3 regions of the Cypionkella sinensis genome follow, and region 1 is predicted to be linked to each of the others. Evidence: riboswitches for the same ligand, from Rfam matches in the RefSeq annotation. Region 1 holds a riboswitch; each other region holds the start of a gene.
The links. A riboswitch is a leader RNA that binds a small molecule or an ion and turns the genes downstream of it on or off. The one in region 1 is predicted to bind cobalamin.
Positions count from the first base shown of each region.

Region 2: linked by a shared signal. The riboswitch ahead of ACFOGH_RS18310 (aromatic ring-hydroxylating oxygenase subunit alpha) and the one ahead of ACFOGH_RS09215 (energy-coupling factor ABC transporter permease) in region 1 are both predicted to bind cobalamin.
Region 3: linked by a shared signal. The riboswitch ahead of ACFOGH_RS15095 (DUF1636 family protein) and the one ahead of ACFOGH_RS09215 (energy-coupling factor ABC transporter permease) in region 1 are both predicted to bind cobalamin.

Region 1 is NZ_JBHRTO010000001.1:1,850,559-1,853,824, forward strand. Features, by position in the region: gene cobF (precorrin-6A synthase (deacetylating)) at 73-804, opposite strand; gene ACFOGH_RS09215 (energy-coupling factor ABC transporter permease) at 908-1,573, opposite strand; cobalamin riboswitch at 1,606-1,821, opposite strand; gene cobA (uroporphyrinogen-III C-methyltransferase) at 2,031-2,783, opposite strand; gene ACFOGH_RS09225 (cobyrinate a,c-diamide synthase) at 2,780-3,266, opposite strand, start outside.
Region 2 is NZ_JBHRTO010000002.1:660,562-663,827, reverse strand. Features, by position in the region: gene mtaB (tRNA (N(6)-L-threonylcarbamoyladenosine(37)-C(2))-methylthiotransferase MtaB) at 1-411, opposite strand, end outside; gene dapF (diaminopimelate epimerase) at 408-1,244, opposite strand; tRNA gene ACFOGH_RS18315 (tRNA-Lys) at 1,341-1,416, shown strand; cobalamin riboswitch at 1,671-1,870, shown strand; gene ACFOGH_RS18310 (aromatic ring-hydroxylating oxygenase subunit alpha) at 1,940-3,178, shown strand; gene ACFOGH_RS18305 (2Fe-2S iron-sulfur cluster-binding protein) at 3,182-3,266, shown strand, end outside.
Region 3 is NZ_JBHRTO010000001.1:3,048,486-3,051,751, forward strand. Features, by position in the region: gene ACFOGH_RS15085 (ABC transporter substrate-binding protein) at 1-652, opposite strand, end outside; gene ACFOGH_RS15090 (ABC transporter ATP-binding protein) at 661-1,428, opposite strand; gene ACFOGH_RS15095 (DUF1636 family protein) at 1,425-1,868, opposite strand; cobalamin riboswitch at 1,900-2,114, opposite strand; gene ACFOGH_RS15100 (Gfo/Idh/MocA family protein) at 2,169-3,266, opposite strand, start outside.

The DNA of each region.
Region 1 (3,266 bases):
CCTTAAAACCACACCTCTAAGTCATTGATATAAAACAAACAAAAAAGGTCCCGAGTTGGGACCGGCCAAATCCTAGCCCCGCCGCAGCAGATAGATGTCCATGATCCAGCCATGCCGCGCCCGCTCGGCTGCCCGCAGGGCCACGATCTGCGCGCCCACTTCGGCCAGCGGCCCCTCGACGATGACCTGCTCGGCCATCCCCACATACCCCCCCCACCAGATATGCAGCCCTGCCGGGTCCAGCGCCTGAAACGAACACTCCCCGTCCAGCATCACCACCGCCGTATCGACGCCCAAAGGGAACCCCTCATCCCGCAGCCTTCGCCCGGTTGTCACCACAAAGGGCGCGCCGATCTCATTCAGGGCGATGCCATGCGCGGCTGTCAGGGCATGAATAGACGTCACCCCCGGCACCACCTGCACCCGATCCGGTGCCAGCCGTGCCGCGATCCGCAGGGTGGAATCGTACAGGCTAGGGTCGCCCCAGACCAGCAGCGCCACTTGGGCAGCATCCCCCATCGCCGCCTTCCAGACGCCTGCAATCCGGTCGTGCCAATCCTCTACCCGGGCCTTGTAATCAAGGATGGTCTCATCCCGCACCGGCAGGTCGAACTCGACGATCCGGGTGGCGGGGTTGGTCAGGACATCGCGGCAGATCGCAAGGCGCAGTTCGGCCAGATCTGCCTTGCCCTCGCCCTTGCGGGGGATCAGGATCAGATCGGCAGCATTGATCGCCTTGATCGCTTGCAGGGTCAGATGATCCGGGTTGCCGGTGCCGATACCGATCAAGGTCAGGTCAAACATCGCAGCCCCCCAAAGCAAACGCGCCGACCCCAAGGACCGGCGCGTTGATCTCTAAAGCCTTCTGAGCCGCGCGACCAGAGCCATCGCGGCCAGTTGAACGCCCTTAGGCCGTGTGCAGGCGCGGGGTGGTCAGGCTGGAGGCGCGGCCCAGTTTTGCCAGCGCCAGCACGCCCAGGTCGACCACAGGCTCGATCAGGATGACCAGCATATACGAGAAGCCAAAGCTGCCGATGGCCGCCAGATTGGCCGCGCCGAAGCCTTGGCCGTAGACCGCCCAGAACGCCACCCATGCCACGATGCCGCCCTGATAGGCGGTCGACAGCATCAGGGCCTGACGGTATTGCAGATCGACATAGGCCATTTTGGTCGGGATCACTTTGGTGGCCAGTGCTTGCAGCGCGAACAGCGGCACCAGCAGGGTGGTCAAGTTCATGCCATACTGCGGCACGTCTTGCGGGGCGAAGAACAGGCCTTGGATCAGCAGGCCCATCATCAGGCCAAGGGCCGCAGGGGCGGCGCCAAACACCAGAAACAGGGTCGAGCCAAGGATGAGATGCACCTCGGAGACGCCAATCGGGAAATGCGGCAGCACTTCGAAGAACACGAAAACCAGCACCGTGCAAAGCGCCACGCGTGCCGACAGGGACACCAGCCCGCGCTGCTTCAGATCGTCAAACGCCAGTTTGCCCGCATAGGCGGCAGCGGTGGCGGCGGTGGCATAGGACAACGCCAGTTTGGCCTCGGATACGAGGCCCGGTTCGATATGCATGTTACTCTCCATCCCGTCACACCCGACGGTTTTTTGCGTTTCTTTGCAGGGCCGGTCTCCTGGCTCGCGGGTCGATGCGGGCTTCCGCCTTCCCAGCCTTGCGGCCAGTGGCATATTGGAAGCACGCTCTCCGCATACAGTCGCGGGGGCGGCTGGGGCTTGGGGTGCCGATTGGTCCACCCTTTCCCCATTCTCGTTTCAGTCCAGACGCTTTGCGTTTTCAGGACACCTTGCATGTTCACTTGGCACTGCAGCTTGGGTTTGCGCAAGCAGAAATGCGTCTTTTCGCGACCGTTGCACGACATGGGGCGCGGTCAGGGCCCGTGCCATGCGCAAGCATGAGCCATCTGGGGCAAGATGCCCCTTCCCCGCTGGGAATGACTTGTGGTCTTCAGCGGATTTTCCACGAAATACCACAATATGTTGTGGTGGCACGCCAAAATCGGGACCGTTTCGGTTAAGGTGCGGCCCCAGGGTCGTCGGCATTCTGGCCCGCAAAATCGGCCAAGGGGCCGTAGAAGATCAGCGCCGGATGTGGGCTTTGGGCGTCTTGCAAATGCGCGACGAGGCTTTCAACCGTGTGGCGGGTGATCTGTTGATCGGGGGTCGAGACGGCCTCGGCCAGCAGCGCGGGCGTCTCGGCGGGCAGGCCGTGGGCGATCAGTTTGGCGGCCAAGGCGGCGAAGGTGCGCCGGCCCATATATACCACCGTGGTCGCCATCGGATCGGCCAGAGCGGCCATGTTGGTCGTCTCGGGCAGGCCGCCGGTGACATCGGCCCCGGTGATGAACTGCACGCGGCGCGCGGTCAGGCGGCGGGTCAGCGGGATGCCGTAGGCTGCGGCAGCGGCAGAGGCCGAGGTGACACCCGGAATGATTTCGTAAGGGATGCCAGCGGCTTGCAGGGCCACGATCTCTTCTTCCAGCCGCCCGAACATGCCGCTGTCGCCGGATTTCAACCGCACCACCTTTTGCCCGGCCAAAGCGTGATCGACCAGCAGACGGCTGACATGATCTTGCTTGGGCGAGGGTCGCCCTGCCCGCTTGCCCACCGCGATCAGATCGGCTTGCGGCGCATGGCCAAGGATCGGCCCCGAGGACAGATCATCAAACAGCACCACCTCGGCGGCGGCCAAGCGCTGCACGGCCTTCACCGTCAGCAACTCCGGGTCGCCGGGGCCAGAGGATACAAAAGATACAAAACCGCTCATGTCGCCTCTGCGATCAGATGAAAGAAGGTGCCAGAGGACTGACCACCACCCGGTTGCACCCGCATGGAGCCGGTTTCAGGCACTGCTGTATCGGTGGCATCGCGGACTTCTGCAAGGGGGGCATCGGGTTGTGCTGCGATGGTGGCATAGTGAAACTCGTGGCCGCGCAGGCGCGCGCCCGCGCCATGGCCCGCAAAGGGCGCATGGGTGGCGGCGATGCGGTAGCCCAGATGCATCCGGCGCTTGGCAAAGCTGGTCTCGAGGCCCAGAAGGCCCGCCATTTCGTGGCGCAGACCCTGCGCGTCGATCAGGCCCGCGCCCATCGCCATATAGCCACCGCATTCGCCATGCACGGGTTTGGTTTCGGCAAAGGCGCGCAGTTTGGCGCGGAAATTCTGTGCCGCGGCGAGTTTGCCTGCGTGCAATTCCGGGTAGCCGCCGGGCAGCCAGCAGGCCTGCGCCGTGGGATCGGGGCCTTCGTCG
Region 2 (3,266 bases), on a different contig from region 1:
GCCAAAGCCGTCGATCAGGTGGCCTGCGGTTTCCTTGACCGACATGATGTCATCGACCTGCACCTTTTCGGTGATGCCGATCAGGTCGGGGGCCTTCAGGCTGGCCCAAGTGGAAGCCTGCATTTTCTCGGTGTTGCCGATGACCTTGGTGACCTCGGACATGGCGGCGAAGGTTTCGGGCTCGGTTTGTGCGGCGCATCCGGTGACGATGATCTGTGCGCCGGGGTTTTCGCGGGCGAGTTTGCGGATTTCCTGTTTGGCCTGGCGCACGGCCTCTGCGGTGACGGCGCAGGTGTTGACCACGACAGCACCTTCGACACCTGCGGCGGCGGCGAGTTCCTTCATCGCCTCGGTTTCATAGGCGTTCAGGCGGCAACCGAGGGTGGCGAAGATCGGTGGGGCGGCGTTCATAGCGCGGCCAGAAAGGCGGGGGTCAGGGTGCCGCTGAACACGTGGGCGGTGGGGCCGGTCAGCCAGACGCCGTCGTCGCGCCAATCGACCTGCAGGGTGCCGCCGTCAGCCTCGACCGTCACCGCGCGCCCTGTGAGGCCGCGCAGATGGGCGGCTACGACGGTGGCGCAGGTGCCGGAACCGCAGGCGAGGGTAATGCCTGCGCCACGCTCCCACACCCGCATGCGCAGATGGTCGGGGGCGATGAGATGGGCGAATTCGACATTGGTGCGCTGTGGGAACAGCGGGTGATGTTCGATGCCGGGGCCTTCGGCGGGCAGGTCAACCGCTTCGGCGTCTTTGACGAAGAACACGCAATGTGGGTTGCCCATGCCCACGGCGGCGGGGGTGCCGGGCAGCGGCAGGTTTAAGGTATCGACGGCGTGGGACAGCGGGATCTCGGACCAATCGCGCTGCGGGTGGCCCATGTTCACCGAGACGCGGCCATCGGGCAGGCGTTTGGCATGCAGGGTGCCGCGTTGCGTGGTGAGGCTGAGGGCGTCGCTGCCAAGTTCGTGCATCATGTAATCGGACACGCAGCGGGTGGCGTTGCCGCAGGCCCCGGCGCGGGAGCCGTCGCTGTTCCAGAAATCCAAGGTGAAATCGGTGTCTTGCGAATCGCTGATCTCGGCCAGTTGGTCAAAGCCCGTGCCACGGTGGCGGTCGCCCAAAGCTTGTGCCAGTTTGGCGGTCACGACGGTATCGCGACCGCGTGAGTCGATGATGACAAAGTCGTTTCCGGCTCCGTGCATCTTCATAAAGGCAATCTGGCTTGGTGCTTTGCGGTTTTCCATGGCCCGCATATACGCCGCGCCGCAGCTTTTTGCCAGAGGGCGGCGTTTTGCCCCTTGACCCCATCCGCCCCGCCCCCTAATCAGCGCGGCAGTTGTGGGCCGGTAGCTCAGTTGGTAGAGCAGCTGACTTTTAATCAGCGGGTCATGGGTTCGAGTCCCGTCCGGCTCACCACCACACCTTAAGGCCCGACCGGAAACGGTTGGGCCTTTGGTTTTTCCGGGATCGAAATCAGCAACACTTACCGATGCAGGTCGACGATTCTGCGGGATCAGGCGCGCGGGATGGTCTGAAAAACGTCACGAGTTTTGCGGCTGATTTTCTGCCTGCGAATCGGGCTTCTTGCTTTGGATCGGCGGGGATTTATGGCAAGGTCTTTGATGTATCGGCAGAGGTCGTAAATGATCTATCCCGACATGCGGGGCCGTGATTTATGAGCGTTGTAAGGTGCCATTCGCAAGGATGGAGAATTGGGAAGCCGGTGTAATGCCGGCGCTGCCCCCGCAACGGTGATGAAGTTAAAGGCGTGACAGGAGGCCACTGAGGCGCAAGCTTTGGGAAGGTGTCGCGCTGGGGGTGAAAGTCCCGATTTCGCAGCCCGGAAACCAGCCTTGCCCCGAAAGATCAGCCCAGCCGGATGCGTCCGGTTTGCCAACACAACTGTCCGCGCGGGAGGCGGGGACTCATGAGGTGCCAGATGCTTAATTCAGCCGAAATCCATTCCGAACTGCTTGCCCGCCGCAAGGATTATGCCCTGAGCCATGCGCTTTATTGCGATGACGGGGTTTATGCCGCCGATCTGGAGCAGATCTGGTATCGCGAGTGGCTGTTTGCCGCCCCTGCTGCATCTCTGCCGAAAGCGGGCGCGTTCATGACCATGCAGGTCGGTGCCTATCCGGTGGTGATCACGCGCGGCAACGATGGCATGATCCGGGCGTTTCATAACGTTTGCCGCCATCGCGGCCAGCGGCTGTGCGCCAAAGAAACCGGGTCTTCGCCGAAACTCGTCTGCCCCTATCACCAATGGACCTATGATCTGGACGGCAAGCTGCAATATGCCCGCGACATGCAGGAAGGCTTCAACCCCGCCGAGCATGGCTTGAAGAAGGTGCATTGCGTCGATCTGGGCGGGATGGTTTTTATCTGCCTTGCGCAAGTGCCGCCGCCGATTGCCGAACTGGCCAAGACCATGCCGGGGTTCCTTGCCCCTTCGGGGTTGAAGGATGCCAAGGTGGCGTTCAGCTCGACCATCGTCGAGAATGGCAACTGGAAGCTGGTGATCGAGAATAACCGCGAATGCTATCATTGTGGCGGCTCGCATCCGTCTTTGTGCAGGACGTTCAGCGACAATCCGAAAATCGCGGCGATGAATGGCCCGAATGAGGCCAGCGGCGAGATTCTGGCGCATTGGACCCGGTGTGAGGCTGCAGGCCTGCCGTCGCGCTTCACCCATGACAAAGCGATGCAGTGGCGGTTGGCGCGGGTGCCTTTGTTGAACAACGCCGAAAGCTATACGATGGATACCAAGGCGGCGGTGGCCAAGCGGATGGGCGCGATGCCGTTCAATGATGCGGGCACGCTGTTGTTCTATCACTACCCGAACACTTGGAATCACTTCCTGGGCGATCATGCGATCACCTTCCGGGTGCTGCCGATCTCGGCCACCGAAACGCAGGTTACGACGACTTGGCTGGTGCATAAGGATGCGGTGGAAGGCGTGGATTACGATCTGAACCGGCTGACCGAGGTCTGGATGCACACCAATGACGAAGATCGTCTGGTGGTCGAGGAAAACCAGAAGGGCATTCTTTCACCTGCTTATGAGCCGGGGCCCTATTCGACGTTTCAGGAAGAAGGCGTGATCCAGTTCATTGACTGGTATTGCAACGTGATGACCGAGCGGATGGCGCCGAAGCCCGCCTTGGCGGCGGAGTAGATCATGGCGAAAACGCGTGCCAACTGGACTGCCGAGCCGTGGAACGACAGCCAGATGCTGGAATGTTCAATGGTGGTGCCGGAGAATG
Region 3 (3,266 bases), 1.2 Mb from region 1:
CGGCCTCAATCAGGGCGGTGGGCATGGCGTATTTGCCGGCGGTAAACGGCGTGTCTTCGCCGCTGTCATAGACGAACACGCGCAGGGGGTTGCTGTGATCAACGCCCTTGGTAGCCTCGGCCAGTTGCGCCTTGTAACCTTCGACCAGCGCCTTTGCCTTGTCTTCGACGCCAAAGATCAGGCCAAGGTTCAGCAGGTCGTTATACATGTCATCCATGCTGCTTTTCGCCTTGGGGCCGACGAAGATGCAGCTTTCGGTCAGCTCGTAGGTCTTGATGCCCAAAGGCTCCAGCGTCTCAGGGGTGACTTCGCCGCCAACCTTCATGCCATAGTTCCACCCGCCAAAGAAGAAATCGGCATCCGCCCCGGCAAGAACTTCCTTGCTGGGATATTTCGCGGAAAGCTCGGGCAGTTCGGCCACGCCTTCGCGCATTTCGGGATCAAGCGTTTTCCAGCCGGAAATGCCAGTGTAGCCGACCATGTGATCACGCAGGCCCAGCACCAGCATCATCTCGGTCAGGTTCACATCGTTGGAAATCGCAGCCTTCGGGGCGGCGTCAAAGGTGACATCGCGGTTGCAGCTTTTCACCGTGACGGGAAAGGCGGCAGCCGAGGTTGCAGAGAGCAACAGGGCGATCAGAGCGTATTTCATGGTTTTTCCTACAGATGAAAAGAGAAGCGCGGCGCGGGGCCAGAGCGGTCCACGCGGGCGGTGACATTGAAGGCGGTGGCGATGTGATGCTCGGACAGCGCCAGATCAGGGGGGCCATCCGACAGCACCCGGCCATCGGCCAGAACCAGCACGCGGTCGGCAAACTGCGCGGCCAGGGTCAGGTCGTGCAGGGTGCAGATCACCGTCAGGCCAAGGCCGCGCAGCAGCGCCAGCAGTTCAAGCTGGTGGCGGATATCCAGATGGTTGGTCGGCTCATCCAGAATCAGCACGCGCGGTTCCTGCGCCAGCGCACGGGCGACCATGACACGTTGCTTCTCGCCGCCCGACAGCGTGCCAAACGGCATATCGGCAAAGCGCGCCAGATCCAGCCGCTCCAAGGCCGCGCTGACGACCTCGGTGTCGCGCAGCGCCGCACTGGCAAAGCCTGCCCGATGCGGCAGACGGCCCAGCGCCACGATCTGCCGTGCGGTCAGGGCAAAGTCGGTCGGCTGTTCTTGCAGCACCGCTGCCACGGTGCGGGCAGTTTCGCGCGCCGTATGCAGCCAAAGATCGCGACCCATCAGGCTGACCGTGCCACTGCGGGGGGGCACATAGCGATAAAGCAGACGCAGAAGCGAGGATTTCCCCGCCCCGTTTGCACCGCAGATCGCCATCACCTCGCCCTCGGCCATGGCAAAGCTGATGTCGGTCAAGATATCGGGGCGGCGCGGCGGCCCCCAACACAGATTGCGCGCTTCCAGAATAGGTCCGGTCATTGCAACTGACCCTCGGCGGTAACGATCAGCGCGGCGGGAATACGGGCGAGCGTCGATGTCGCGAGTTTGCCGGGACGATCAGCGGCGCGGCACCAGCCATCGTCAAGCCGTTGATAAAGCGTGGCAAAATCGACCAGCGCGTCAATATCGGCGTCCGGGTCGATATCGCCGAACAGCCAGGTGGCCTTGCCCGTCGCGCGCCAAGCCACGGTGCAGGGCCGATCACAGCCCGCCATGCAGGCGGTGCCGGAAATCTCGAAATCCTCCCCCAGCCCTTTGGCCTCGCTGACCGCCAGACGCAGCTTTTCCAACAGCGCAAGGCCGGGGAAACACGGGCTGTCCTTGTGCCGACAGGTTTGGCAGACCAGAATTTGATGGCGTTTTGCGCTCTGCCGCATGGCAGGGTCTTGGGCCTGCGCAGGCCCTTGCAGTTCAATCATAGCATCCTTCCCCAGGCACCCCGCCCGGATGATTGTTTCGGCTATGATGGCAGGTCTCCTGACTCGCGGGTCGTGGCTGGCCTGCGCCTTCCCACCCCTTTGGGGCAGTGGACTTTGCAGGTTCGCTCACCGCTTACAGTTGCGGGGGCAGTCACGGATTTGGCGGCTTTTGCCTACACCACACCGTATTCCCTTTTCATCCGGCGCGACTTTGCGTCTGCCGAAACCATCGCGGGCATGAAGCGGGATTTGCCCGCCGCTGTCAATGCGAACAGCGACAGGCGGCGGCGCTTTTGCGCCTTAGGCGATATCCATCCATGCCCCAGCCTTGGATGAGGCGTGAATGGTTTCGACCAATTTTTGAATCCGCAGACCCTTGCGAAAGTTGAACGGCTCGGGCGCTTTGCCTGCGATGGCATTGATGTAGCCTGCGACCTCGATTGCCTTCAGGTCGTTGAAGCCAATCTGATGGCCTGCGGCGACGCAGAACAGACCATAGGGTGCATGATCTGGCCCGGCCTCGATGCGGCGAAAGCCTTGGCGGCCTTTGGCGTCAGTAGTGCTGAAGTAATTAAGGACGTTGAAATGTTCCTGGCTGAAGGCCAGTGCACCCTTGGTGCCATAGACCTCAAAATCGTGCTGCATCTTGCGGCCTGTGGCGATCCAGTTGCCCTCGATGCTGCCCGTGGCGCCGTTTTCAAAGCGCAGAAAGGCGCGGCCCACGTCATCCACCATCACCGCCTTGCGACCGCCGCGGCCATCCGGGCGCTCGGCGATCATGGTCACAACATCGCCCATCACGCGGCTGATCGGGCCGCAGAGAAACTCGGCGGTGGCAAGCGCGTGGCTGCCGATATCGGCCAAAGCGCCGCCGCCTGCGGGGTCGTGGCGGAAGGTGTAGGGACCGTTGGCGTCGGCCATGTAATCTTCGGCATGCAGGCCTCGATAGCCGCGAATCTCACCCAATTCGCCCGCCGCAATCATTTCCCGCGCCAGTGCCAGCATCGGGTTGCACAGATAGTTGAAGCCGACTTGGGTTTTCACCCCCGCTGCTTCGGCGGCCAGCGTCATCTCCAGCGCATCCGCCGCCATCGGCGCAAGCGGCTTTTCGCAATACACATGCTTTCCGGCTGCGATGGCTGCCAGCGACATTTCCTTGTGCAAGGCGTTGGGCGCGGTGATCGACACGAGATCAACCGCAGGGTCCGCCATGATCGTGCGCCAGTCGGCGGTAGCATGGGCAAAGCCAAGCGTCACACGCGCGCGCTCAGCGGCATCCGGGGTGATGTCGGCGATAGTGTGCAGCTCCAGATCGAACGGCAGTTCAAACACCCGCGGGGCAGAGGTGAAACCAAACACATGCGCCTTGCCCATAAAGCCGGTGCCAATCAGACCAAT